Regions from separate parts of the Clostridium sp. DJ247 genome, predicted to be linked through region 3. Evidence: riboswitches for the same ligand, from Rfam matches in the RefSeq annotation. Region 3 holds a riboswitch; each other region holds the start of a gene.
The links. A riboswitch is a leader RNA that binds a small molecule or an ion and turns the genes downstream of it on or off. The one in region 3 is predicted to bind S-adenosylmethionine.
Positions count from the first base shown of each region.

Region 1: linked by a shared signal. The riboswitch ahead of HGI79_RS13050 (YbaK/EbsC family protein) and the one ahead of HGI79_RS20995 (ABC transporter permease) in region 3 are both predicted to bind S-adenosylmethionine.
Region 2: linked by a shared signal. The riboswitch ahead of metF (methylenetetrahydrofolate reductase [NAD(P)H]) and the one ahead of HGI79_RS20995 (ABC transporter permease) in region 3 are both predicted to bind S-adenosylmethionine.
Region 4: linked by a shared signal. The riboswitch ahead of HGI79_RS10910 (MetQ/NlpA family ABC transporter substrate-binding protein) and the one ahead of HGI79_RS20995 (ABC transporter permease) in region 3 are both predicted to bind S-adenosylmethionine.

Region 1 is NZ_JABAIW010000030.1:35,829-43,601, forward strand. Features, by position in the region: gene larE (ATP-dependent sacrificial sulfur transferase LarE) at 56-868, opposite strand; gene HGI79_RS13050 (YbaK/EbsC family protein) at 923-1,405, opposite strand; SAM riboswitch class I at 1,513-1,617, opposite strand; gene HGI79_RS13055 (transglutaminase domain-containing protein) at 1,950-3,116, shown strand; gene HGI79_RS13060 (DEAD/DEAH box helicase) at 3,222-4,790, opposite strand; gene HGI79_RS13065 (zinc-ribbon domain-containing protein) at 5,081-5,248, opposite strand; gene HGI79_RS13070 (hypothetical protein) at 5,874-6,404, opposite strand; gene HGI79_RS13075 (cold-shock protein) at 6,686-6,889, opposite strand; gene infC (translation initiation factor IF-3) at 7,552-7,773, shown strand, end outside.
Region 2 is NZ_JABAIW010000006.1:109,882-117,654, forward strand. Features, by position in the region: gene argH (argininosuccinate lyase) at 1-296, opposite strand, end outside; gene HGI79_RS04270 (argininosuccinate synthase) at 299-1,504, opposite strand; gene HGI79_RS04275 (hydrolase) at 1,803-2,486, opposite strand; sodium ion sensor (DUF1646 type) at 2,673-2,729, shown strand; gene HGI79_RS04280 (cation:proton antiporter) at 2,837-4,024, shown strand; gene metF (methylenetetrahydrofolate reductase [NAD(P)H]) at 4,287-5,153, opposite strand; SAM riboswitch class I at 5,279-5,391, opposite strand; SAM riboswitch class I at 5,606-5,709, shown strand; gene HGI79_RS04290 (O-acetylhomoserine aminocarboxypropyltransferase/cysteine synthase family protein) at 5,878-7,155, shown strand; gene HGI79_RS04295 (homoserine O-acetyltransferase) at 7,325-7,773, shown strand, end outside.
Region 3 is NZ_JABAIW010000083.1:5,123-12,895, reverse strand. Features, by position in the region: gene HGI79_RS21015 (DUF362 domain-containing protein) at 1-321, opposite strand, end outside; gene HGI79_RS21010 (ABC transporter substrate-binding protein) at 330-1,346, opposite strand; gene HGI79_RS21005 (threonine synthase) at 1,378-2,577, opposite strand; gene HGI79_RS21000 (ABC transporter ATP-binding protein) at 2,629-3,420, opposite strand; gene HGI79_RS20995 (ABC transporter permease) at 3,497-4,300, opposite strand; SAM riboswitch class I at 4,571-4,684, opposite strand; T-box leader at 4,939-5,195, opposite strand; gene HGI79_RS20990 (LysR family transcriptional regulator) at 5,428-6,294, shown strand; gene HGI79_RS20985 (PRD domain-containing protein) at 6,706-7,773, shown strand, end outside.
Region 4 is NZ_JABAIW010000023.1:39,956-47,728, forward strand. Features, by position in the region: gene HGI79_RS10890 (Cof-type HAD-IIB family hydrolase) at 58-894, opposite strand; gene HGI79_RS10895 (PLP-dependent aminotransferase family protein) at 1,068-2,519, opposite strand; partial or broken gene HGI79_RS10900 (IS4 family transposase) at 2,906-3,430, shown strand; gene HGI79_RS10905 (DHH family phosphoesterase) at 3,525-4,466, shown strand; gene HGI79_RS10910 (MetQ/NlpA family ABC transporter substrate-binding protein) at 5,146-5,976, opposite strand; SAM riboswitch class I at 6,167-6,277, opposite strand; gene HGI79_RS10915 (D-alanine--D-alanine ligase) at 6,527-7,429, opposite strand; gene HGI79_RS10920 (hypothetical protein) at 7,680-7,773, shown strand, end outside.

The DNA of each region.
Region 1 (7,773 bases), on a different contig from region 3:
AGTTTGGTATCATATTCGGTGGTATAAGTTAAATTTCGGGCATGGTTATCTATAGTTATTTATTTAATTCCAATACTTCATTTAAACTTCCAGTTCTATATCCTTCCAAATCTAATGTAACATATTTAAATCCAAAGCTCTTCAATTGTTTTGATATAGTTTCAAACAAATCATTATTGAAAAGTTTTACTATGTTTTCCTTTGGAACTTCGATTCTTGCTAAGTTATTATGACTTCTAACTCTTACTGCTCTAAAGCCTAAATCAATAAGATATTTTTCTGCCCTTTCTACCCTATCTAGCTCTTCTATCTTTATTTCCACGTCATATGGGATCCTAGACAACAAGCAAGCATAAGATGGTTTATCCCAAGTTTTTAAATCTAATTCCTTGGAAAACTCTCTAATCTCAGCCTTTACTATACCATTCTCCAAAAGTGGACTTTTTATATCAAGTTCTTTTAAAGCTCTAAGTCCAGGTCTATAATCCTTAGTGTCATCTGCATTAGTTCCATCTACTACATATTTAAAATTTTCTTCAGCTGCTTTTTCTTTTATTTTTGTAAAAACAGCTGTTTTGCATAAATAGCATCTATCAGATGGATTAAATTTTATTTCATCTATAATTACAGGAACTTCTAAAAGTTCATGCTTTATACCTATTTCTTTTGCTGCAATCTTTGCTTCTTCAATTTCCCATTTAGGTATATAAGGTGCCACTACGGTTAAAGCTAATGCTTTATCTCCCAAAGCCTCTTTTGCTACTTTAGCTACAAAGGTACTATCAACACCACCTGAAAAAGCCACAACTACACTTTCTAATTTTTTCAAATAGTTGATTAAATTTTTATATTTTATGTTTTCTATCATTTAGATTACACTCCTACTACTATATATTTTTTATTTATTAAATAAGCTGCCACCTTAATGGTAGGCATAACTATTTTCATGTTGACAAATATCAAGCCATTGTCCATCAGTTAAATCCATCAACTCTCTAGGTGCAACTTTTACAACAAAGTTTTTCAATCCAGCACATATATATATATAACTAATCTTTTTCAAAGAAACATCAATATAAACTTTTAGTGGTTTTTTTAGCCCCAAGGGACTTAGCCCTTCCAAAGGATGCCCTGTTATATCTATAGTTTCATTATTAGTTAATATTTTCGGTTTCACTTTAAAATAATTTTCATACTTATTACTGCTTATTTTCAAATCTTCTGATACTACAATTAATATGCTATCATTTCTTACTTTAAAAGCTAAAGTTTTTCCAACACACTCTGTTTCCAATGTTCTTTCCTTATGTTCATTATAAAGTTCACTTTCATTATTTAAGAATTTTGTAACTGAGCATTCAAGTCCCCTGCTTAAAAAATGATTTATAACACTATCCATACCCATTTTTATTCTCCTTTCACTAAATTGATATTATATGGGGAACTTCTTACATATACAAATATAAAAAATCTTCCTGTAGATAAGCTACAAGAAGATTATATCATTCTAGTTCCTTATCTTTCAGGTTACCACCACCTGTTGGAATTAGCACCTTGAAACAAAGTTCAGGTTGCTGGACGTCATAGGGCCAATCCCTCAGTCTCTCTTGATAAGAAGTTCCATATTCACTTAACCTTATTATAACAAAACAGTAATTAATAATCAATATATTTTGTTATAAATTAATTTTAATACATTCTTAACCTTTCCAATAAGGAGCTTTACATAAAATTCCCCAATTGTATTTACATTGCCATTGTGTTTATTTATAAACTATGATACTAATAATATTGAATACTATTAGTATAACTACGTTTTATTTGTAATATTTGCTTTAAATAATCTATTATAGATTCAACAGGGATTGCTCTATTCTTAAGTCTTTGCAAAGCTGACAAGTTAAAATAATTTTAAAAATTTAAAGCTGATATAAGAAAAGGGAGATACTATGTTTAATAATAAACCTTTTAAAATTTTTTTAGGAATTACTATACTTTCAATATTAACTTTTTCTTTTTTATCTTATAGTGTTAATGGAAAAATATCCAAATCTGTTAACAATTCATCAACTAACAATAGTGCTGAAGTAAATAATACAATTATTAGTAATTATGATGATTATTATAATGCAGTTAAGAAAGCTATGAGTAACTATGATAGCAGCATAACTCTTAGAATAAAAAATTATAATAAGAAAATATATAACCTTGATGTATTTAATAAAATTTTAGAGAGTACTCCTGAATTAAATGGTATTTGTATAAAAGCTTCAAGTACAGTAAAATTTTCTATTCCTATTAAGTTAATAATAAATTTTGAGTACATTGACAGTAAAGAAAATCTGAAGAGTAAAGACAAGATAGTACATGAAAAGATTCAACAAATTGTAAATAGTGTAATTAAACCGGGCATGAGAGATTATGAAAAAGAGGCAGCTCTTCATGATTATATAATAAATAACTCTAAATACGATAACAGATTCTATACAGGTAATATGCCCAAAGAATCTAATACAGCTTATGGTATCTTAATAAAAGGCATTGGTGTATGTCAAGGATATGCAGAAGCTATGGACATGCTATTGAAAGCCGTTGGTATTGAATCTATACTAGTAATTGGTGATGCTAATGACAGTAAAAATTGGATTAGCCATGCTTGGAATATAGTTAAAATAGGTGGTGAATATTATCACCTAGATACAACTTGGGATGATCCTACTACCCGTGATGGTTCAAATCATCTTAGGCATTCTTATTTTAACGTTACAGATGAACAGATTAGTAAAAATCATAGATGGGATAGAAGTAAATATCCTAAATGCATAAATACTCAGTATAACTTTAATAATTTAAACTTAGTTGAAAAAGATGAATCTGGAAACATTATAACTGTAGTTAAAAATTATAGTGAATTTTATAAGACTATAAAGAATGCTCTTGGTAATAGTACTACTAGTGTAAGTATAAAAATTTTAAATTATGATGGAAATATCTATGATGTAGAACAGTGCGTTAGTAAAGCTTATGATGCTTTAAAAAGAGGTGGAAAATTTAGTTGGGTTAGCTATAATGACGAACTAAATAATTCTAAATATATAACCATAGATTTTCAGTAATTAATAACATATAACCACCAGACTGGTATATATGACGTCATACTGGTGGTTATTATATTCTATAGACATAGGTTTCCTGTAGACAACCTCGTTAACCTTATATCCTTATCTTTTTTTAGATATCTCAATTTTAACTTTTCTTCCACATAAATTTTTACCTTGGCAATACTTTAATATGGAATCAACGGAATCCTCATTTACATCAATAAATGAAAACTTTTCAAGAATATCTATGTTACCTATATCTACTCTACTACTGGTAACATTATCATTTAAAAACTGGATTAGCTGTTTAGGGTTAAGCCTATCCATACGTCCTACGGTGATAAATAATCTTGTAAAATTAGATGTTGATCCTATAAGATTTTCTGTATAATCGTAGCTTATTTCTTTTTCGTAAATCATTTTTAATAAAGCAGCTGCTACATCAACTAAATTGAATTCTTCATCCAATTCTGCCGCCAAAGGAACAAACTTTTTATAGTCTTCAGTTTCAAGTGTTTCCTTTATTTTCACAACTATACTCTTATATTTTGATAAAAATATCTCATCAACTGTTGGGATTTCTTTTCTTTTTATTTTACTTTTTGTATATTTTTCAATCTGTTTAAGAGTCATATATTCTCTAGCGGTAACAAGAGTATACGCAACTCCTTCTCTCTTAGCTCTTCCAGTTCTACCAATTCTATGAACATAAGATTCTATATCCTGCGGAAGATCATAATTAATAACATGAGATACATTTTCAACATCAATACCTCTTGCTGCAACATCAGTAGCTACTAAGAAATCTAAATTACCTTCTTTGAATCTTTTTAAAGTGTTTGATCTGTGATTTTGGCTCATATCTCCATGCATGCCTTCTACATTATAGCCTCTTGCCTGCATAGTATCTACTAATTCATCTACACCACGTTTTGTCTTGCAGAAAATTATGGCTGCAGTAGGTTCTTCAGCATCTAATATTCTACATAAGCATTCAAATCTATCCTTTTGTTTAATTTCATAATAATATTGAGACACAGTAGCTACTGTCATTTCATTTTTTACAATTGATACATGCTTACTATCAGGTTTCATATATCCTTTAGCTAATTTTTTAATTTCATTTGGCATGGTTGCTGAAAATAATAATGTCTGTCTATCCTTATTACAGTTTTTAATAATTTCTTCTATATCATCAATAAATCCCATGTTTAGCATTTCATCAGCTTCATCAAGTATAAAAAATCTAATAGCACTAAGATTAATAACCTTTCTTCTTATCAAATCTAATACTCTACCTGGAGTTCCAACTACTATATCTATTCCTTTTTTTAGAGCTTTGATTTGTCTTTCAATGGGCTGACCACCATACACAGGCAGCAGCTTTACTCTTGTATACTTAGCTATACGATTCAATTCATCGTTTACCTGAATTGCTAATTCTCTTGTAGGCGTTAATACTATACTGCTTATTTTTCCACCTAATTCACCTATATTATTTAAAACCGGAGCTCCAAAAGCAAGAGTTTTTCCGGTACCTGTCTGTGCCTGACCAATAACGTCATGACCTTCTAGGAGAATAGGTATTACCTCAGCCTGAATTTTTGAGGGTTCTTCAAATCCCATATCATCTATAGCCTTCAATATGTTTTCATTTAGACCTAAATCATAAAACTTTTTATTTTCCATTAACATTCCTTCTTTCAATTAATTATTTCTTTTGAATAATATTATTTGTTTATTATAAAAACTCATAATAAATTATTTAATCTACTTCATTACAAATTAAACTGTTATTTATGTGTACTATATAAAGTTTTAACCCTATATTCAAATATATACACTAATAAAAACATTTCTAAGTATTGTTATATTTCAACAACATATATTTTTAGTTTAACCTATAAATTCCACAAAATTAATAACAATAAAAAAACCCTATAAGAGTTATCTCTCATAGAGTTTATCCACAAATAGAATTATCTTCTGAATTCTCTATTGTTGTTTTGTTGTTTTCTAGCTCTTCTGCAATCAGCACATCTTTGTGGCTCATTTTCAAAACCTTTTTCTTTATAGAAAGCTTGCTCGCCTTCTGTAAAAACAAATTCTTTTCCACAATCTTTACAAACTAAAGTCTTATCTGCCATTTCAACATTCCTCCTTTTTATAGTTAAGATTTAAACTGATTTACATAACTTCTTATTAAGAGGAAATGTCTATAATCTTATTAAATCCTTATTGATCACATTAAGAGTATAACAGTTATATAAATAATATGCAACAACTAAAATGAAAATAATATCTTTTTAACATTATTTTTCTAGACATTCAGCTAAACATTCTTTTATAACCTCTTCTGTAGTTACGAATATTTCTTCAACGTTCATTTAAATACCTCTAAATAATCCCTATAGAAATGCTACAAAATAAAAGTATACTATTAAAAAAGTACTTAGTATAAACCTTGAAGAAAATTTTAAAAATTAGGAATTAAATTAGAATATTGAAATAGTGAGTTCAAGAATTGTAAATAAAAGATTCGTCAGTTTTCTAATTTTATTATAACTCTAATATTTGAAACAACTTTGATTTTGCAAATTATACTCTGCAACTTCTCTACAAGAAATAAAATTTATTTTATTCACACTTTAAAATATATCTTATTATTTGTTAAAGCACAATTTATTTTTATTGAAAATATACTTTAGTATATTAAATTGTTATGCTTAAGTTAATAAAAAATCATATTATAAATATACTATTCACAAAGCATTATTTATAAACCTTACTATAAACAGTATTTTTTGACTTAGTTTCTGATCGTGAAATCATTTCCTGCACAATATTCATATAAGCTTCAGATACCTCTGGACATACTGTTAGTATATTATCTATAACAAAATCAATATTACTATCATCTATAACTTTCCCACTATTCTCCTCATCCAAAATTATATTTTCACTATCTAGATGACTATATATAGTGTTTACAATCGGTGCCTGCATTACTTCATTATTTTCCATGCATCTTTCTGAAAAATATAATATTCCATCAATAACTATAAATTGCCCATATGCATATTCTTTTTCTTGTTTAACTGAACAATCATCCAAATTACAACAGTATTTTGTGTGCTCCACATGTTTTAAGTCTAGTATATAGCTATGTTCTCTTCTCACTAATACAGTCCTTACTTCAAGTTCTAAAAGTCTTTTCTTCATGTGTTTGGAAAAATTCTCTCCAAATTCTGCAATAAACTGTTTTATTGATATTGTCCTTTTCATCTTATAATTTTTTTTCACTATAAATATTCTCCTTTTAATTATTCTTTTTTATCTATCCTTAATTTAATACTACATGTTGAAATTCAATTTATACGCTATGCAGTTCTAACTTACCAACATTTTGTTAAGATAATTCATCTGTAGTATTAATTAGTTTTTGACTTATGAAGACGTGATTTTAAGCATAGTACTTGCTATATGAACCTATACTGTTTAAGTGAGATAAAAAACCACCTTTATGAAGGTGGCATAACATTTGCTGTATATTAAAATTCTTAAAATTTAATATGGCTAAACATTTACAGTTTTACAACATTAGTAGCTTGAAGACCCTTAGGTCCTTTTTCCACTTCAAATTGAACTTTTTCTCCTTCTTCAAGGCTCTTTCTAGCCTCATTTCCTTGGATTGCAGTGAAGTGAACAAAAACATCATTTTCTCCTTCAGCTGTTATAAAACCAAATCCTTTTTCTGAATTAAACCATTTTACTGTTCCAATTTTCATTAATTGTCCTCCTAAAGATAAACACATTATTATTGACATATTATTTTTACATCAAAAGTGTTTTTTTAAATTATTCTATTAGTATATCACAATAATTTAAAAATAACAATTTTTTTTTAATTATATAGCATTTATTTAATTTTTAGTATACATTTTCAAGTAGTTTGGATACTATAATTATAGTCAAAACAAATTTATCCGATAACTACCCGCTCTAATACTCATATATTTATAGGAAACTCCTCTTCAGAGGAGTACTTAAAGAGTAAGCGACCATATCAAAATCACAGATTTTGTATGTCTGCTTAACCGATTCGCACAAAATCACAGATTTTGGCTCTCTGCTTAAGTGGGAGTAAAGAGCTGCTACATCTCTGGATTCGTTCAACTAAGAATCAGGTGGGGGGTAAAAATGCCTAAATGGCATTTAACGGGCAGTTTAACCATGGTAATCGGCTATAAGAAACTTCCCTAGGGTCGTAAGACAAACCCCATCTGATTCAAGTTTCACTTTATTATGTATTCTATAATCTATTTGGAAAGAAAAAATATTGGACTTCTTGTAAAAATAATGTTAAGATTAAACAAGCTAATAATAAAATCGTACTAATATTTTAAAATAAATCATAAATTATTTGTTAATAGAATAAAAACGTTTTAGAATGTTAAATACTAATATATTATATATAATTTATAATTTTAAGCAAAAAATTCGGAGGTGTTGTGTTATTAATAAAGATTTTAATTTAAATGAAAGTATAAGGGAAAGGGAAATTAGATTGCTCGGTGAAGAAGGTAGTCAAATTATTAATACTAGAGAAGCTTTAAATCTCGCTAGAGAAAAAGACTTGGATTTGGTTATGATTTCACCAACAGCTAATCCA
Region 2 (7,773 bases), on a different contig from region 3:
CCTAACTGTCCTATTCTGCTTATTAGATTCATTTCAACAAAACTATGAATATCTTCGTGTTCACCTTCAATAAGAAGCTTTCCTTCTTCTATATCTTCAAGTATTTCTGTTAAAGTATTTACTATTTTTTCGCATTCTTCCGTTGTTAAAATTCCAGACTTTGCAAGCATTTTAACATGGGCTTTACTTCCTTGGATATCTTCATAATATAAAGTTCTATCAAAGCTTAGGGAGCTATTAAAGTCCTCCATAAGCTTACTTTCTGCTTTTTTAAATCTTCCACCCCAAAGCTTCATAATTAAACTTCCTTTTTCTTGTCTATTAAAGCTTTAATTTTATATGGAAGACCAAATAGCTTTATAAAGCCTTCTGAATCTTTATGACTATATAAATCACTTGCACCAAAGGAAGAAATGCTTTCATCATAAAGGGCATATGGTGCATCTACTCCAGCTACCATTATGTTTCCTTTATATAGTTTTAATTTAACTGTTCCTGTTACGTTTTGTTGTGTAGTCTCTATAAATGCATCTAAAGCTTCTTTTAAAGGAGTAAACCATAAACCATCATAAACTAACTCTGCATACTTTTGAGAAATACCTTGTTTATAATGATATGTGCTTTTATCTAATGTTAATCTTTCTAACTCTTTGTGCGCTGCATAAAGTATTGCTCCACCTGGAGTTTCATATACACCTCTAGATTTCATTCCTACAAGTCTGTTTTCCACAATGTCAATAACACCTATTCCGTTTTCTCCACCAATTTTATTTAATGTTTCAATAAGCTCTACTGGATCTATTGCTGACCCATTTAATTTTTCAGGCACACCTTTTTCGAAGGATAACTCTACATAAGTTACTTCATCCTTTGCTTTTTCTGGTGGAACAGTCATCATATAAATGTCAGTTTTATGTTCATTTTTAGGATCTTCTAGATCTCCACCTTCATGACTTAAGTGCCATAAATTTTTATCTCTTGAATATATTTTTTCTTTTGTTACAGGTACCTCTACACCTTTAGCAGTAGCGTAGTCTATAGCATCTTCTCTTGATTGAATATCCCATATTCTCCAAGGAGCAATTATTTGTATAGATGGATCAAAGCAAGCTATTCCTACTTCAAAACGCACTTGATCATTTCCTTTTCCAGTACATCCGTGAGCTATGTATTTAGCACCTTCTTCATGAGCTATTTCTACAAGCTTCTTTGCCATTAAAGGTCTTGCAAGTGATGTTCCAAGCATATATTTATCTTCATATAAAGCCCCAGCTTTTACTGCTTTAAATAAATAATCTGTTACAAACTCTTTTGTTACATTTGCTACATATGCTTTAGAAGCTCCCGTTCTTATAGCTTTAGCTTTAACTTCTTCCATGTCATCGCCTTGTCCTACATCTACACATACAGCTATAACATCTAAATCATAGTTCTCCTTAAGCCAAGGTATAATTATGGATGTATCCAATCCACCCGAATATGCTAATACTACTTTATCTTTCATAATAAATCCTCCAATCGCACTTCTCTGTTTTAAATTATTATACACTATTTTTGAATATTAATAAAACTTTAATGCTATATATATGAATAAAAATCATCTATCAATAGCTACCTATATAAATAAAAACTTTTGAGTATATATATTTTGTTTAGTCCTCAATCTTATTATAATTATACATAAATTATAATAATTATGCAATACTCTTTTATTTTTTTATTCATAGGGATTCAAAAGTGAAAACTTAATTTTTAGCAATATATATAATAAAATACCTTAGACTAATCTAAGATATTCCATTTTACTCTTCAGTTGTATTCCTATATCTATCCATGCTATGCCTAAATAGCTCAGCACTACTAGGTGGACTATATGTGATTGAATTAGCTCCTGCTTCAATAGTAGCTTTTATACCTTCTTCATACTTACCTCCTGTAGCTATTATAGGGAAATTAGGATGTTCTTCTCTAATTTTTTTAACCACATCTATTGTCTTTTTTCCAGCAGCTACATTGAAAATAGTAGTTCCTGCTTCTATTCTAGCCTGAAAATCTTCTTTATCTGTAACTACTGTAACTATAATAGGTATATCTATAGTATCCCTCATAGCTCTTATAACCTCGTTAGATGTAGGACTATTAACAACAACACCCATGGCTCCTTTAAACTCCGCATCTAGAGCTAAATTCACTACTCTTTTTCCCATGGTAAGCCCACCGCCAACGCCACAAAATACTGGTACATCTGAAGCTGACACTAAAACTTCAGTAATTACTGGTTGAGGAGTAAATGGGTATACAGCCATAATAGCATCTGCATTATTATTTTTTATAACTGCAATATCTGTAGTAAATACAAAAGATTTTAATCTTTTACCAAAAACTTTTATACCACTGGCTGTTCTTATAATATCAGGTACATCTATCATATGACTCCTAAGAGTTCCTTTTATCTCAGGTACATATTTGCTTGATTTCTGATTCATATACGACCTCCATAACATATAATTACTATATTATTTTATCCTAGTAATGAAAAATATTCTATAGAAACTTTATTTAAAATAAGTTATTTATTTGTTTATGCATAAACTTACATAATTTATTATAAAATATTGATTTTTTATTACAATTTTGATAGTATAATTTTATATAATTGAATAATATTTTCCGGTTGGACAAGTTTTAAAGTTGTTTTCAAGAGAGTTTAACTTCTAGGGTGGGAAGTTCCTTTTAAGAATTTTTCTGCTCTTTTTGTCGTTTAAAATGTAAATTTAATATCCAAGCATATTTTTTCATATTTTTTTAAAATTATAAATTAAAGGAGTTGATTTTTATGGAAAAAATATTATTAGATTTAGCTTTAATTCTCATATGTACAAAAATAGGAGGACTTATAAGCAAACACTTTAAAATGCCCGAAGTATTGGGAGCTCTAGTTGCTGGCGTAATACTTGGTCCATCTGTACTTAACTTAATTCATGAAAACAGTAATATAGAGCTGCTATCAACACTCGGTGTAGTAGTACTTATGTTCCTTGCAGGTCTTGAAACAAATTTAGAAGAATTTAAAAAGGCTGGACTTAGTTCTTTGGTAATTGCTTGCGGTGGTATTTTAATTCCACTAATCTTTGGTACTTTGTCTGCATACTTCTTTTTTAATAACCTTTGGGAGAATTTATTTCTAGGAGTTATACTTACAGCTACTAGTGTTACTATCTCAGTACAAACCTTAACTGAACTTGGAAAACTTAATACACGAGCAGGTATAAATATACTTGGTGCTGCAGTTATAGACGATATTTTAGGACTTATTTTAGTATCTGTGATCTTAGCCATAGCTCCAAGTTCTACTGCAGCAGCAACTTCAGCTAATCCTTCTTTACTTTTGACCTTTATAAAAATAATAGTATTCTGTGTGGTTTCAATAATTGCTATAGTATATTTACCTAAACATTTGGATAAATATACAAAGAATATTCAACCTCAACATAGCCTTGTGCTTTTCTCTGTTGCTATTGCCTTAATATTTGCATTTATAGCTGAAAGCTTAGGCATTGCAGCTATAACTGGAGCCTATATATTTGGTCTTCTTCTTTCATCTTTAACTCATAAGGAATATATACAGAAAAGAGTAAATGTACTTTCAGCAGTTTTGTTATCGCCTATATTCTTTGCTAATGTAGGGATATCTGCAAATATACAAGGGTTAAACTTAGAAGTTATATTTATAACCTTAGCTATGTTCCTAGTAGCCGTACTTGGAAAATTACTCGGCTGTTCCCTACCTGCTAGATTAATGAAAATGAAAAAAAGTGAAGCCATACAAATAGGAATTGGGATGATTTCAAGAGGGGAAGTTGCTTTAATAACAGCAAATATAGGACTTCAGAAAGGCATAATATCAGAGGAAATATTTTTACCTACCATTATAGTTGTAATCCTTACTACTATAATAACACCTGTATTATTAAAAATATCCTTTTCTCATAAACTTGAAAAATCAGTTAATGTGGACAATTAAATAATTATCTATATGTGATTTTATAGTAAAAATTTAACTTATACGTAGGGATATGTTGACAATACTGAAGACACATTTAAATATTTTTAATTAGTCTTAGCTGGAATTTGAGAAAAACTTAGAACCTAGATATGTTTGAGCGAAGCGAGTTTATCTAGGTTCTTTTATATTATTATGAAACTCCTCTTCCTTTGGTCAGATGAGTACTCACAGAGGCGGGTAAGTCGAGTTTTAAGGTTGTTTAGCTAAAACTACTGTACCTTTACTTTCTATAACTATCGATGTTCTCCATAATTTTCAACGCAACCTCTGGTTTATTCATAGTGTATATGTGGACTCCCTTAACTCCATTATTAATTAAGTTATTTATCTGTTCTATAGCATATCCTATAGCATACTCCTTAAAAGCTTGTTGGTCATGCTCATATTTTGATATAATTTCTTTTAGCATTTCTGGAATTACGGCTCCTGAGAGTGACACTATTCGTTCTATCTGTTTCACACTAGTAATTGGCATGATTCCTGCAATTACAGGTATATTTATGTTATTTTTGTGAATCTTGTCTGCAAACTTATTAAAAATATTGTTATCAAAGAAAAGTTGAGTAATTAAGAAATCTACACCTTCTGATACCTTTTCTTTTAGATGCTTTATATCTTCATCAATATCCGTACATTCTATATGTCCTTCTGGATATGCAGCTGCTGCAATAGAAAATTCACCTATATCCCATATATCTCTAATTAAATCCTTTGCATATTTATAATTTAAGTCCTCTTTACCAGCAAAATCCTTAGGGATATCACCTCTTAAAGCAAGTACATTATTTACATTGTGATTTTTTAATTCACTTAAGATTTCTTTTATTTCATCTTTAGTAGAACTTACACAAGTTAGATGTGCTAATGCCTCTATTCCAAACTCATTTTTTATCTTAGATGATATTTCAACTGTTCTATCTTTACTGCTTCCACCAGCCCCATAAGTTACACTAATAAAATCTGGCTTCAACTTGCTTAGCTCCGCAATGGTTTTATATATACTATCTAAATTTTGATCCTTTTTAGGTGGGAATATTTCAAATGAAACAGTTTGTTTTTTTTCTGAAAGTATATCTTTTATAAACATGTATAATTCTCCTTTATCTATTTACAATTTAAGACATGGTTATCTATAATTATTTTAAAATAAAAAGCTACCTTTCCACAAGAAAAGTAGCTTACATGAAAATTACATAATCACTTCTAGCTCTCTTCTTATCTATCAGAATAAAAGCATTCTGCAGGAATTGACACCGATACATTTATATAAAAATGCCGGTTGTCGGGTTTCACAGGGCCAGTCCCTCCACCTCTCTTGATAAGAAACGTTTTTATAATAACATTTATTGCTAATAATAATATTTTTTTTTGTTATTGTCAATACTATTTTTGTGTATATATAAAATATATGTCCATGTTACACCGCACAAAACAAAGATTTATCCGATGACTATCCGCAAAATATATTCATTTATTTTAATTTAGGTATTGACATTATGTACTAATACTTGGTATGATGTTATCAATCAAATACGGAACTTCTTATCCAGAGCGGCTGAGGGACTGGCCCTATGATGCCCGGCAACCTGAATATTTATTCAACGGTGCTAATTCCAGCAGGTATAATACCTGGGAGATGAGAAGCTAGAGGAATGTAATCTTCTTGTAGCTCATCTACAAGAAGATTTTTTATTTTATCATAAAATCCTTAAGCTAATAACTATTATAGATATTTGGCATAATAAATTAACTATATTAAACTCATAGGAGTTCCAAACAAAATAAATTATCATATTTAGGAGGAATTTAAAATGGCAAAAGAATTATCATTTGATACTATTCAAGTACACGGAGGACAAGAGGTTGACCCAGCTTCTAAATCAAGAGCAATACCAATATATCAAACAACATCTTATGTTTTTGATGATGCACAAGATGCTGCTGACCTATTTGGTTTAAAGAAATTTGGAAACATATATTCACGTTTAACAAACCCAACAAATGCAGCTTTCGAAACTAGAGTTGCTTTACTTGAAGGTGGAGTTGCCGGCGTAGCTACTGCTTCAGGAATGGCTGCAATCACTTATTCAATATTAAATATTGCTGGTGCTGGAGACGAAATAGTTGCTGCTGCAACTCTTTACGGTGGTACTTATTCTTTATTTGTTCATACTCTACCGAACTTTGGAATTAAAGTTAACCTTGTAAACCCTGATAACGTAGAAGAATTTGAAAAAGCTATAAACGATAAAACAAAGGCTGTTTATATAGAAAGTATAGGAAATCCAGGAATTAACATAATCGACATTCAAGCAGTTGCGGATATTGCTCATAAAAATGGAATACCTCTAATTGTTGATAATACTTTTGCATCACCATATCTTTTAAAACCAATCGAATTTGGTGCTAATATTGTTGTACACTCTGCTACTAAATTCATCGGTGGCCATGGTACATCAATAGGAGGAGTAATTGTTGATTCAGGAAAATTCAACTGGGATAACGGAAAATTCCCTGGTCTTGTAGAACCAGACGAAAGTTATCACGGACTTAAGTATTTTGAAACATTTGGAAACTTAGCATATGCTATAAAAATTAGAACATCTCTTTTAAGGGACCTAGGAGCAGCTATATCTCCATTTAACTCCTTCATACTAACACTTGGACTTGAAACTCTATCACTAAGAGTTCAAAAACATGTAGACAATGCTAAAAAAGTGGCTGAGTTCTTAAGCAAGCACCCTAAGATTGAATGGGTAAATTACCCTGGACTAGAAGGAAATAAATATTACGATTTAGCTAAAAAATATCTTCCAAAGGGACCTGGTTCTATATTTACATTCGGAGTAAAAGGTGGAGCTGAAGCTGGTAAAAAGCTAATAGGCTCAATTGAAATATTCTCTCATCTTGCTAACGTAGGGGATGCTAAATCATTAATAATTCACCCTGCTTCTACAACTCACTCTCAGCTTGATGAAGAACAATTAGTTCAAGCAGGAGTTAAACCTGAACTTATAAGAGTTTCTATAGGTATTGAAGATGCAGATGACTTAATAGCAGCTCTTTCAGATGCATTAGATCAAATCTAATATAACAGAGGTAGAACCTTTAAGAACATATGAGGAAATAATATAACTAAACCTAATATATATACTTTAAAATTTAATTTACCACTAGAAATATCATAACATGATGTTTTTAGTGGTAAATCTTCTTATAAACTTTCAACTGTGCAAATTAAGCTAGGGAGGTATTTTTTTGAACAAGTTTTTATATAGAAAAGAAAATTATAAGGAGTATTTGACTTTTGCATTGGATGAAGATTTTCTTCTAGAAAGCAAAAAGACATTTGGACCCATAACCTTATGTTACGAAAGTTATGGAACTTTAAATGCAGAAAAGAATAACTGTATTCTTATAACTCACGCTCTAACTGGAAACTCCCATATAGCAAAACATGATGAAAATGATGTTGAAGGTTGGTGGGAAGACTTTGTAGGTGCTGGAAAGGTATTTGACACAAATAAGTATTTTATAATTTGTTCAAATATTTTAGGAGGATGTAATGGCTCTACTGGACCATCTTCAATAAATCCGAAAACCGGTAAGCACTATGGTATAGAGTTTCCTATAATAACTATAAAAGATATGGTCAATGCTCAAAAAAAGATCTTTGAGTATTTAGATATTAATCATTTAGTTGCTGC
Region 3 (7,773 bases):
GCCATAAGAAGCCAGAAGTTCTTTTTGTCCATTTTCTGTAGCTCCACCATGACTTCCCATTGCTGGAATAATAAAAGGTTTTGCTCCTGCTTCCTTTAAGCAATCTATAACGTTTTTTGTTATTATATCTATATTAGCTATCCCACGACTCCCTACTCCAACTGCAATTCTCTTATCCTTTAAGCCTTCTACATGAGGTTTCATTTTCTTTCTTACTTCCTCATCAATATTGTCAATTTTATCCCTTTTAAAGTTCTGTCTTACCTTTAAAAATCTTGGTAACAGTATTTCAGGAAACTTACTCAAATCTAGTGACTCCATTTTATACACTATTGAATTCCAGCATCTTTTAAGTAGCTTGTATCTATAAGATCGTTAAGATTTACATCTTTTCTTATAGTGTTATTTGCTCTTAAAACTTTAATTGTAGATGAAGCTGATTCAGTGATTTTATCTGTAATTCTGATGTCAAAGTTTTCTTTAGGTAAAGCTTTAGCTAGTACTTCTTTTTTCATACCAATATCTTTTGAAACTAGTTCTATAGCTTTATCAGGGTTAGCTTTAACCCATTTTTCTGATTTGTCATAAATTTTCAATACTCTTTTCACTATATCAGGATATTTCTTAGCAAAGGAGTTTGTAACAACAATAAAGTTAACATCATACTTTAAGTTAGTACCATCGGCTATTTGATGAGCACTTCCCTCAAATTCTGCAGCAGAAACGAAGGGCTCCCAAGTAACTGCGGCATCAATATTTTTAGAAGCTAAGGAAGTTTTAATATCTGCTGGCTGTAAGTTAACTAGCTTTATATCACTTTGTTTTAGTCCAGATGTTTCAAGATACTTTAAAAGAAGTGTATGTCCTGTAGATCCAACTGTAACCCCAACTTTTTTACCTTTTATATCCTTTGGCTCTTTTATATTTGATTCATTAGTTACAATTAAACCATTTAGTTTATCACCTGATGAATATACTCCTATAGCTTTAATGTCAATATTATTAGCCTTTGCTTGCATTGCCGGTTGATCTCCGAATTGACCTATATCAAGTCTATTTCCTGCGAAGGCTTCAACCATAGGAGGACCAGAAACAAAGCTGCTAAATTCTACATCAATACCATCTTTTTTAAATTCCTCATCAAACCAACCCTGTTGTTTAGCTACAATTAATAAAGTATGATTTATTCCTGGTTGATATCCAATTTTTATTTTTTGTGGTTTCTCTGTTGTTGATTGTTTAGTTTCCGTTGATTTTGGAGCATCAGCCTTTCCGCAACCAACCGCTAAGAAAGCAGATATTGCAATTAATGAAACTATGCTAACTATGTTTTTTATTTTTTTCATAATATTCCAACCCCTTTATAATTTATAAATTTTAAATTTCTGCATCAATTTCTAATACAGGAAGGTTGTCTTCAACTAAATTAGGATACTTTAAACCACTACCTGTATTTAATAAAACAACTTTTTCATCTGGTTTTAGGAATCCATCCTTTAACAATTTGCCTGCTGCTGCAACTAAAGTTGCTCCTTCTGGACAAATAAGCAATCCTTCTGTTTTTGCTAATAAATTAAAGGACTCTATAAGCTCTGAATCTTTTACTTCAATTGCTGTACCTTTACTTTTTCTTACTGCTTCTAATACTAAAAAGTCACCTAATGCTTTTGGTACACGTATTCCGCCAGCTATAGTATTTGCATTTGTACAAAACTCAGAGGCTTCACGGTCTTCATTAAAAGCCTTAACAATAGGATTACAACCTTCTGATTGTACTGCAATAAGCTTAGGAACCTTGTCCCCAATCCAACCTAACTCTTTTAATTCCTGAAAGGCTTTCCAAATTCCTATTATGCCTACTCCACCACCTGTAGGGTATAGTATGGCATCTGGAAATTCCCAATTAAAATATTCTGCTATCTCAAGTCCCATGGTTTTCTTACCTTCAATACGATAAGGTTCTTTTAGGGTAGCTGCATCAAACCAACCATATCTTTGAACTCCTTTAGCAATTATTTTACCTGCATCAGATATCAAACCTTTTACTAGATATGTTTTAGAGCCATAAATAAAACTTTCTTTCTTAGCTAAATCAGGTGCATCTTCTGGCATAGCCACCACCAACTCTATTCCTGCTCTGGCAGAATAAGCTGACCAAGCCCCCCCTGCATTACCTGCTGTAGGCATTGCTATTGTTTTAACTCCAAGTTCCTTTGCTTTAGAAACACCAACTGCTGCACCTCTTGATTTAAAGGTTCCTGTAGGATTTAAGCCTTCATCCTTTATGTATAAGTTTTTTATTCCAAGCTTTTCACCTAAAGCTGATGCTTTTAATATTGGAGTATCTCCTTCACCAAGATTAACTATATTTTCTTCCTTCTCAACAGGTAAAAGCTCTTTAAATCTCCATAAGCCCTTTTCTCTAGTTTTAAATACATCTTTTTTAACATTATTTTTTATGGCTTTTAAATCATATCTAACTAATAATGGACCTCCACAGTGACATAAATTACGTGGCACATCTGCTGTATACCTTTCTTTGCATTTTGAGCATTCTAAATAGCTTACATAACTCATATTATATTACTCCTTCTATAATTAATTTTTTATATTTTGCATAAGTTATTTTTATATAATATAGGCAAATGGATTTTCTACTTCAGTAAAAAACTCACCATAGATTTCTCTTTTAATTTTTACAAAATCATAATCGCTGCGATCACGAGGTCTAGCTAAAGGTACGGGAACTATTTTCTTAACCTTACCTGGTCTACTAGACATAACCGCAACCCTATCGCCAAGATAAATTGCTTCATCAATATCATGAGTCACCAAAATCATAGTTGTATTTTCTTTTTCCCAAATTCTTAGAATTTCTTGCTGCATATTAATACGTGTCATAGCATCAAGTGCTCCAAAAGGTTCATCTAGCAGAAGTACTTTAGGTTTATTTACTAAAGCTCTTGCAATACTTATTCTTTGCTGCATACCACCTGATAGCTGGTGCGGGTAAGCTTTAGCAAAACTGCTTAGTCCTATCAATTCAAGATGCTCCTTCACTAACTCTTGCTTTTGCTTCTTAGAAGTATTTCTACTTAGCCCAAAAGCTATATTATCCTCTACAGTTAACCAGGGGAAAAGACGAGCTTCTTGAAACACCATTCCTCTATCAACTCCTGGACCTTCTATATGTTTACCCCCTAAAAAAATTTGTCCACTATAGTTTCTCTCTAATCCAGCTATTATTCTAAGCAAAGTACTTTTGCCACATCCACTTGATCCCACAATACTTAGAAATTCACCTTGATTAACTGTTAAATTTACATTATTAAGTACATTAACATCACCGTTATCTATTCTAAAGTTTTTATTTAAATTTTCTATATTGATAGCACTTGCTGCTTCTGATATAAGACTCATTATTCTCATCTCCTTACAACCTTCAATATAATTAATTATTTTTAATTCTTATCATTTTAGAAATCATATTTACTGTTTATCGGCTTAAGTTATTTACATTCCATTTTATAACTAAAAGCTCCAGCTTTTTGATTGCAAAATCTATAAAAAATCCAATAATTCCTATAGAAAAAACTCCAACTAACATTATGTCTGGTTGTGACAATTCTCTAGCATAAGCAATTTTATAACCTATACCTGAGGTTGCAGCAATTATTTCTGCTGTAATAACACTCATCCAAGCACTGCCTATTCCAAGACGTAATCCTGTGAAAATAGCTGGAAGTGCTGACGGGAAAACCACTTTGATTAGTACATCAAATTTATTTTTTTCTAAAATTTGCGAAACTTCTAAATATTTTTTATCTGTGTTTTTTATACCATAGATGGTGTTAATTAATATTGGCCAAAAACTACCAATAGCTATTACTGTTACCTTTGAGGCTTCATCAATACCCATCCATAATATAAGCACAGGTACCCAAGCTACGATTGGGATAGGACGTAAAAAACCTATTACTAAGTTAAGAGACTTTTCAGCATATTTAAAAAGTCCAATTAAAACTCCAAAGGTTATTCCTAAGAAAGCTCCTAAAGCATATCCTTTGAAAACCCTTAATATACTTATAGCTAGGTGCTCAAACAATTCTCCAGTATGCAGCATATCAATTAACGCTATGCTGATAAAATATGGAGAAGGAAGCACAGAGGATCTAATAATACCTTGGTCACTTAGTATTTGCCAAATTATTAATATTATTATAGGTACTATTAATGCAATGAGAATATTTTTGATATAATTTGCTTGTTTAAAATTAACTTTAATGCTAATTAAATCCATTTTGACCTCCCCTTATAATTAAAATAGTTCAACAATACAAAGTTGTAACGCGTTAAATCGATATTAGTATGTACTTGTAAAGTTATGCATAAATAAAGTGACAGTGCTAAGTAAATTGCAAGCTAGCTTATTAACCTCCATTAGATTATTTATAGGCTGCCAGCTGCAAGTTAGAATTTTTATTTTAAAAATTAAAAGGCTGTTTTTCTTCAATAAGAAAAACAGCCTTAAATTTAAGTTCAACTTAATTACTCTTAAATTTAGTTATTTTTCTTATCTTCCAGAATATAAACTATCCTGCAGGAATTGACACCGATACATTTTAACCAAAATGCCGGTTGTCGGGTTTCATAGGGCCAGTCCCTCCACCACTCTTGATAAGAGAATAAATATGGTTTAAAACTCATTATATTCATTTATTTCCAACTTATTTAATATCTTAAACCATTTTTCTCGTTTCGTCAATACTGTATTTAAATTTATCCATTTTACTACCAGCCCTAAGACTCTCGCTTCTATAAGCTAGGAGTAGTGTCTACTGCCAGCTAGACAATATCAGGCGGGGTTAACCCCTCTCCTATGTAAGTTTCTCCTTATTTTTTAACAAGTGCTAATAAAATAAAAACTCCTGCCTCAATTACAGAGGCAGAAGTTTACTTCCACGGTTCCACTCTGTTTATTATGTATAAGTACAAAACATTTATACATAACAACTTATTATTTAGGGTCAATTAATCCCTCAACGCTTTAACGGGCGTACCCGCTGAAACCTACTAAATTTCAATTCAGTGCTCTAGGATGCATTTCAGTCACTTTCCACCCAAAATCCCTTACACCCTAGGGGATTTCTCTCTTGGAGTTTCCTATAACCTACTCTTCCTGTCATAGCAGTACCATAATTAAAAGATATACAAATATAATATTTACTACGTTAAGTTTTTAAATATAACTCATATTTATATAATATTACAATAAAACCATTTATAATTAGAGATATAAAACTTATTTTTACATTTCTTAGATCTTGTAAATTATTATAGCAAAGAAAAATACATAAGAAAAATACTTAAAAAGTATTGAATTAATATGAATAAAGTATAAATAAAATATTAGGAGTGACTATTCATATGGATATTAGACAATTAAAATACTTTCTGACTATTATTGAAGAAGGCAGCATAACAAAGGCAGCTGAAAAATTGCATATAGCTCAACCACCTCTTAGCCATCAGTTAAAATTACTTGAAGATGAACTGGAGATTAAGTTAATTGAAAGAAACACTCGAAAATTTGAAATAACTGATGCAGGCAAGGTATTAAAGCACCGTTCTAAGCAAATTTTAGAGCTATCAGAAAATACAATTAAAGAATTAAAAAATTTAAAGGATGGGTTTCAGGAAACTTTATCAATTGGTACTGTTCAATCTGCAGGAGTTACACTTTTACCTGAACGTCTTAACATTATTCAAAAAAAGCATCCAAATGTAACTTTTCAAATAAAGGAAAGTAATACATATAATATATTAAATTTACTAAATAAGGGTTCAATAGATATAGGAATTGTACTAACTCCTTTTAATTCAGAAATCTTCGAATCAATACTGTTATCAGATGAACCAATGGTTGCGGCGGTTAAGGAAGACTTATACTTTCAAGAACTTGAAGGTAATATTTCCTTAACCGAACTTGAAGATAAACCTTTAATAATAGATGGGAGATTTAGAGACATTTTAATAAGTTCCTGTCACCAAGCTGGATTTGAACCAAAAATCCTTTGTGAAAGTGAAGACGCTATATCAACCTTATTATGGGCAAGAACAGGAGCTGGCATAGGTCTTATTCCTAAACCTGCTGTTAACTTCATTACAACTACAGATCTGAAATATATGGAAATAAACGAACTGTCTTTAAGAACACGAACCGCTATAGTATGGGCGAGAAACCGATACTTATCGGAAGCTACTAAAGACTTTTTAGAAACTTTTAAAGCATAGATTATTTCATTTTGTTATCCTATATAGATACCCACAACTTAAATTTAACTTATGCGTAGGAATATGCTGCCAAAACTGATGGCACTTTTAAAAACTTTAGACTGATTAAAAGTTTTTAACGTGCTGAAGTTTGGCAGCATATTCGGTGGTGTAAGTTAAATTTCTGCTGCCTAACCCTATACTAAACCTTTAATTCTATTATTTTTCCGGGTTTATCTACCTTACTAATATGACCTACCATCATAGTGTTAACCATACCTAAAGACATTACAAATAGTTGCTCCATAAGAATCTGTAGAAAATACTCAACAACCATTAAAAAAAGAAGATAGCAGTATATATCAAATTATTGAACAAAAACTAGAAAAATTAAAGTCTGAAGGTATATCAAATATCGCCATAGAAAATATCTTGGAAAAAGATATAACTAGATACTTTGAAAAACATATTAGTGGAGTTTCTGAAGAAATAAATAAGAAAAATTTATTGAGTATTGTTGGTGAAGATATATTAGATTGTATTGACAAAGTACTATACTATGTAGCTAATGCACTAAAAAGAAATTTTAGTAACAATACGTATACCGCTCTAGCGCTGCATATAAATACTCTCATTAAAAGAGTTAACAGCGGTAAGACTATTATTAATCCTGAATTAAATAAGATTAAAGAGCTGTATCCTGAAGAATTTAAAGTTGCTCTTAATGCTAAAGCACTTATTGAAAAACATGTTCTCCACTCAATTGCCGAAGATGAAGCAGGATACTTAGCAATATTTCTATTACCAGAAGAACAACTTACTCATAAGAATAGGAATAAGGATAAAGTGAAAATTATTCTTATTGCTCACGGCGAATCTACAGCAACCTCTATGGCAGATGTTGCTAATAAGCTTTTAGGCGAAAATAACGTGTTAGGTATTAATTCACCTATTGATAAAAGCTCCTTTACAGTTTTAGATAAGCTGAAAAAAATCATATCGGAAGATATAAATTCTAGTGGTTACCTTCTTCTCGTTGATATGGGCTCTCTTACTACTTTTGCAGAAACTATAGAAAAGGAGTTTAATGTTCCAGCAAAGGTTATACCCCTCGTTTCAACCTTACACATGTTGGAAGCATCTAGAAAAACTCTATTAGGCTTATCTTTAGATGATATTTATAAAGAAGTGCTTCTTGTTAACTCATATTTTGAAACTAATCGTTCATTAAAAGAACCAAAAAATAATAAAAATAAAGTAGCCATAGTAACCGCATGTTTAACTGGTCAGGGTGGTTCAGTAGCTCTTAAAAGTTTTTTAAATAATAACCTTAAGTATGATAAAGAATTATTTGAAATAGTTTCTCTAAATTGCTTAGATAAAAAGTACTTTATTCAAAAGTTGAACAGTATACTTCAAGAAGGGGAATCTCCAGTTGAATATCCAGAAAAAGATGCATATATAACAGACAATAAAAAGCTTTATGATATTATAAAAGAA
Region 4 (7,773 bases), on a different contig from region 3:
GTGGAATAAATTAAATTTAAAAGTTCCAGTTCTATATAGGGTTTCAGACTTGAAACTCTATATATTCATTATAAACTTATTAACAGCCTTTGCTACACCTTCTTCATCATTGGTGTCTGTTATATAGTTGGCTTTTCTCTTTACTAGATCTATTGCGTTTCCCATAGCCACTCCAAGACCTGCATATTCTATCATTGAAAGATCATTTTCACTATCTCCAATAGCTATTATCTCTTCTCTTTTCAAGTTATAATAACCAGCTAAAATTTCAACTGCCCTTCCTTTAGAAGTTCCTTTACAAGTAATTTCTATGTTATCTCTTGCAGAACTAACCACTTCTACATCATCCAGTTTCTCTACTTCATTTCTAATTTTTTGTAACTCCTCTTCATTCCTATTAGAAATTATGCATTTGACTATATTCTCCTCTTCATTATGTAAAATAGTTTTCCATTGTTCTATATTTTTTACATGTATTATTTCTATTTTTTCTTCCTTAAGCAAAGTTTTCTGCATAAGAAGATTAATAATAGATTTATCTAACTTATTTCCAAGATACATTTTCTGCGAAGTATGAAACTCTAATGCCGCTTCATATTTGCTGCAAATATTTAATATTTTTGTAGATAATTTTTTACCAAGTATACTCTTATATATAATTTCATCTTTATCTTTTTCTTTTATAAAGGCTCCATTGGCTGCAATAACTGGCGACTTAACCCCTATAAGGTCAGAGTAGTATTCTGCGTTATCATATATTCTGCCTGTAGTTATAACAATATGAACTCCATTATTATGTGCATTTTTTAATACACTTCTTGTATTTTCTGTTATTTTTCTTTTGCTGTTTAAAAGTGTGCCATCCATATCGATACAGACTAATTTATAACTCATAAACACTCTCCTGTTCTATAATAACTTACGTTAGTTTGCTCCTAACTATTTTAACTCAATAATATATCTATATAAAGCTTACTACTTAAATACACTTTTCACAACCATATTCCCCTGTATTTTACAAAGCTTTAAAGTACAAGTTTAGAAGCTAACGAGTATATTAATTAAGTTTAAGGCTTCCCTTCTTGCAGTGCAGCTACAACTTCACCTATTATTTTAAATCCATCTTCAATGTGTTTTTTAGAAACTCTAGAAAATCCAAGTCTCAGAGTGTTTTTCCCCTTGTTATCTGTGTAAAATATGTCTCCTGGAGTAAAAATTACTCCCCTCTTACAGCACTGATCTAATACTTCTCTTGCATCTATTCCATTTAACTTTATAAATATATGAAGTCCACCTTCACCAAGTATTTCACTACATAAAATATATTTTTTAGCACATTCTACTGCATACTCATATTTTTCTTTATAAACTTTTCTAGATTTTTTTATATATCTTTCAAAAGTGCCACCTTGAAGATATTCATAGAATATCGCTTGGTCTAAGGATGATGTATGAATGTTTCTAGCCCTTTTTACACTTTCTAAATAATCTATTAACTTACTATCTCCTAGTATCCAACCTATTCTCATACCTGGAAAAAGTATTTTGGAAAAGCTTCCTATGTATATAACACTGTTACCTTCTCCACTTAATGCCGCAATAGGCGACACATGAGTTCCTGAATATCTTAATTCTTCATTAAATCCGTCTTCAATTATTGGTATATTATAGTCCCTAAGAATCTTATATACCTCCACTCTTTTTTCTGCAGACATGACAATTCCAGTAGGGTTATGGTAGGATGGAATCAAATATGAAAGCTTAAAATTATCTTTCTCTAAAGTCCTCTTTAACTTATCAATATTTATACCATCTCTGTCCATGTCTATTCCTACAACCTCTAGATTATGAAGTTTCATTATCTTTATAGCAGTATTATGAGTTGGATTTTCACAAAGTATCTTATCTCCATTATTAGTTAAGCAAGATAAAATTAAATCAAAGCCTTCAGTAAAACCGTTAGTTATAATAAGATTCTTTCCTTGTACATTTACACCTTTATTTTTCATATATTTTAATAGATATTCAATGAGAGGTTTATACCCTTGAGCATATCCATAATTTAATATTTTTTCCCCCTCAATAGACAACCTATTTAAAAAAGCTCTCTTTACTTCCTCTATATCAAAAAGACTTTGATCTGGAGCTATACTTTTAAAAGATATCATTCCTTTTTTCCACTTAGCCTCATGCTTTACAATATCTAATTCTTGAGAAACCCTTGCTAAGTTGTTTATATGACAACCCCAATCAATGCTCCATTTCTCCTGAGGATTTATCTTAATATCTGCAATAAAAGCACCCTTACCTTTTTGCATGTATACAAATCCTTCTTCTTCGAGATACTGATATGCACATATTATTGTATTTCTACTTACCTTTAAAACAGAGGACAATTCCCTAGTAGATGGAAGCTTTTCGCCACTTCTTATCATACCTCTAAGTATCATATCCTTTATATAATCTTTGATTTGAATATATACAGGCGTATTTTTATCTAATTTTATATCTAAAAACATATTTTCACCTCTATATATATTTTCACACAAATATGACTATAAATAAAGATTTTCTTATTTTATGAATAATCATAACTTGAATTTTACTTATACTCAGGAGTATATCACTAATGTTGAAGTCAAATTTAAATATTTTTAATCAGTCTTAGCGAAAATTTTAAAAAAACCTTAGACATTAGTCTAAATCCGTGAATTTAAAACATAAATTTTATAAAAAATTTGAGTAAAACTTTATTTAAATGCATTTGAGTATAATATTTTTATAGAATAGTTTGCATAGGCGTAAATCCAAACCTAATATTGGTACTAAACCATTATATCTATAGTATAAATATAAAGAAAAAAGCTACTCCTAATATTATAATAAATAAAAAGGAATAACTTTTATGAAGAATATTAACTCAGTAGATAGCATGGCTAAAATAGAAAAAATTATTAATAATCTTTCAAAGAAGATTATTAATAATTTGTCATTAGCTGTTAAATTCACTAAAAGAAATAGTAAGTTAGATGGTTTTACATTTTTTAAAGCATTTACATTTGGCGTATATAGTCTTCAAAATATTTCATTGAGAAACATAGCAGATTTTTGCCAAGAAACAGTATCTGGACTAACTTTGTCCAGACAGGCTTTGGAAAATAAACTTAAAGTAGGTTTTGAATTCTTAGAATCTATTCTTAGACATATTATCGAAGATAACATACTTAAAACAATTAAACATAACCATATAGAAATATTTAAGATTTTTAACGATATAAAAATCTGCGATAGTAGTATAATTAAAACTAGTGATTCATTAAGAGATATTTATAGAGGATTTGGTACAAAATGGAATTCAGAATCAGCACTTAAAATACAAACAGTATATAGCTTTAAAAATAAACTGTTAGATACATTTGAAATTGAAGATGCTATATTATTTGTATATAACTGGTTTAGCTTTACGCCTATGGAATAGTTTGTTCAAAACATGATAATTATACGAATTTATAGGAGGTTACTAAATGAATATAAAAATATTTACTCATAATGATTTAGATGGAATAGGGTGTGCTGTTTTAGGACTATTGTGTTTTGATAAGGCCGATATTGAATATTGCGGTTATGAAGATATAAATAGCAAGGTTAAAGCTTTTATAGATAACAAAGGTTACGATAACTATGATCATGTTTATATAACTGATATATCAATAACTCTTGAACTTGCTGAAATAATCAATAATACTGAACCTGAAGTATTTGAACCTGGATTTAACCTGTGCGAATCTTTCACTTTAATAGATCATCATCCTACTGCACTACACTTAGAAAAATATTGGTGGTGTGACATTGAAGTTGAAAATGAACTAGGTAAATGTAGTGGAACAAGTTTATTTTATAAGCACATACTTCAATCATTACATTATAACGTAAAGTTAAGTAATAAAAAAATAAAAGATTTTGTGGAAACTGTAAGGCAATATGATACATGGGAATGGAAAACAGTTTATAAAAATGATAACCCTAATAAATGGAATAATTTACTTGGTTTATATGGCATACAGAAATTTGTTGATAGAATCATTAATAAGTTAACAACTGAAGAAGCTTTTGATTTTGATGATACAGACTTACTAATGCTTGAATTGGATAGGGATAAGAAAGAGCAATACTTTGAGTTGAAATCAAAAGAATTAGTCAATATTAAAATTGAAAATTACAATGTTGGAGCAGTTTTTGCAGATCAATATATATCTGAACTAGGGAACTATTTAGCTGAAAAGTTTACTGAATTTGATTTTATTGCTCTGATTGGTAATAAAACTGTTAGCTATAGAGGTATAAAAGATAATATTGATTTAGGATTAGTGGCAAAACAATTCGGTGGTGGTGGTCAGCCAAAAGCTTCAAGAAGTCAAATAGATAAAGATAAACAACTAGAATATATTAAAAGCTTATTCAAATAGTTCGCAGTTCAACTATATCTTGGTATAACCTTTTGAATATGGCTTCACTTTTTATAAACGGTTAAACTTTTTTTACAAAGCTACACTATTATTATGAAACTTCTCTTTTTTGTGTCAGAGGCGTACTCACAGAGTAAGCAACCATATCAAAATCATAGATTCTGACTCTTTAATTAAATTTGAGATTTAAACTTATTAAAAAGTATTTATGACGCAAAGAACCGGTAACATATACCAACACCTAGATGAGGTTCTAAAGTTGAAACCTCGTATAGATATCCAATTTCATAACTTCACTTATACTAGGAAATATACTGACAATTCTGAAGATCATTTAAATACTTTTCTTTATGGTCTTAGCTAAGTATTTGAAAGGTGTTTAGACCTTTAGATTTGTTTGAGAAAAGCGAGTTTATCAAAGGTCTATTAAATTCATAATGTAATAAAAAACTCAGCACCTAGTAAGTACTGAGTTTTTATCTACTATTGTTTAGGCTTTTTTCTATTCTTTACGTGCTTTTCTTGAACATCACTTTTATTAGTTCTTTTTGTACCAATATTTACGTCTTGTTTATTTATACCGCCTTTGGTCATACGGTTACACACCCCTTTCTTAATATTAGATTTACCTTAGAAAGAGGTTTTATTCCTATATACTTAGCAATATAAACTATAAACTTTAAAATGCTGGTACTATGCTTCCTTTGTATTTATCTTCTATATACTTTTTAACTTCTGGGGAAGTCAAAGCCTTGGAAAGAGCTTGTATATATGGTTGATCTTTGTCTTTTGTTCTAACAGCAAGTACATTAGCATAAGGTGAATCCTTTGATTCTATAGCTATAGCATCTTTTGTTGGATTTAATCCAGCTGGAATTGCATAGTTAGTATTTATAACTGCTGCATCTACATCACCTATAACTCTTGGAAGTTGTGCTGCCTCTAATTCTGTTATTTTAATATTCTTCTTATTTTCTGTAATATCTAACTTAGATACAAGATCTCCATCTTTTAACTTTATAACAGCTGAAGCTTGTAATACTTTTAATGCTCTAGCACCATTTGATGGATCGTTTGGTATTGCAATTGTTGCTCCATCTTTAAGTTCATCTAATTTTTTAACCTTCTTTGAGTATACTCCCATTGGCTCTAAATGAACTTTAACAGTGTAATCTAAATCAGTATGCTTTTCTTTATTAAATGAAGTTAAGTAAGGTATATGTTGAAAGAAATTTGCATCAAGTTCTCCACTATCTAAAGATGTATTTGGTATTACATAGTCTGTAAATTCAACAATTTGAAGATCATAGCCTTCTTTTACAAGTAGTGGCTTTACTACTTCCTTAAGTATTTCTGCATGTGGTGTTGGTGATGCACCTACTTTTATAACCTTTTTAGTTTCTTTACTAGTATCATTTTGCTTAGCAGCCTCTTGTTTTTGTCCACAACCAGCTAATCCTAAAACAAGCAAAGCTGATACAGCTATTGATAAAATTTTTCCTTTTTTCATAATAAAATTCCTCCTAATAATTCTCTATTCAAATGCTTTACTTTCTTTTTAACTTTAAATATAGTCTTAACTTATCAATGTAAACAATCAATAATTGCATAAGAACAAAAGTACTTTAATTGGCCGGCCTTGTTCTTATTTAAAAAAATTAAAACTCGAGGAAAACCTCGAGTTTAAAATCTCAACGTTATCCTCATCTTCCAGCTTACACTGTAGGATTTAGCACCACTGTATTATTAAATGAAACAATACTGGTTGCTGGGCTTCATAGGGCCAGTCCCTCCACCACTCTTGATAAGTAAGTACTTATTATTAAATTCATTGTTTAGATTATATCAACCAATAAATATCACGTCAATACTATTTTGATTTTTTTATTCAAGGTATAATTTTTTACAAATGATTTATTACATATTTATCATTATTTCACTTTTAATATATGATACTTATCAATTACGCATTAATTATATTATTAAATTTATATTAATCTAACTGTAATTTTTATATTTAATTAATATAGATACCCACAGCTTAAATTTAATTTATACATCTACCTTTTTTGTTTTAATGAAATTTCAATTATTTCATCTAACAATTCTGCAAAACTCATATCCACAGCCTTTGCACTCTTTGGAAACAAGCTATTTTTAGTCATTCCTGGTAAAGTGTTAAGCTCAAGTATATAAGGTACACCTTCCTTTATTATCATATCAACTCTAACATATACACTACACTTTAGAGCCTTCCAACACTGCAAAGCCATTTCTTCAATTTTAGCCTGCAGCTCTTTTTCAAATTCAACTATAATTTCATCTGATCCACCATCTGAATATTTTGCAGTGTAATCAAAAAACTCTGACTTTGGTTTTATTGCAATTATAGGAAGCATTTTTCCATCTAATATACAACAAGTTATTTCATCGCCCTTAATATATTCTTCTATCATAACTTCGTTATCATAATCTAATGCTAATTTTACAGCACTTTCTATACCTTCTTTACTTTTAACTATATTAGTAGCTACACTAGAACCTCCACAATTAGGTTTTACTACTACTGGGTATCCCATCTTTTCTATATAACTATAATCTAGTTCTTCTACACTTTTAACAGACAACCAATCTGCAGTGTTTATACCTGCTGATTTTAACACCTTTTTAGTGGTATCCTTATCCATACAAACTCCACTAGTTAAAGGACCACACCCTGAGTAAGGTATATCCATAGTTTCAAGCACCGCTTGAACCGTTCCATCTTCTCCAAACTTGCCGTGAAGTGCAAGGAATGCAAAATCTAAATCTTTAGTTTTTTCTATAACATCATACTTTTTATCTATAATTATAGGAACTATTTCATATTTATCTTTATTTAAATAACCTGCTATTTCTTTTCCAGATTTTAACGATACTTCTCTCTCAGAGGATATTCCTCCCATAATAACGCCTATTTTCATTTATATTTCCTCCATGCAACTTAATAATTCTTCTAATAACATTCTATACTTTAATGAAAATAAAGAAAGTACCACCTATGTACTTTTTTATAACCTATGTGGTCTTTATATTATAAAAATTAATTTGTCGCTATTGTAACATATAATTTGTAATAATATAATTAGTAATGTAGAAAAATAAAGTAATTTACAAAATTTCCATAATGTAATATGATTGATATGTACTTATTGTCGAATAAGGAGATTTGAAATGGAAAATTATCTAAATGTTACAGATTTATATTATAAAGATGTAGAAGAGTATAAAATTGATATTAATACTACTCTTTCTTGTATGAGTTCTA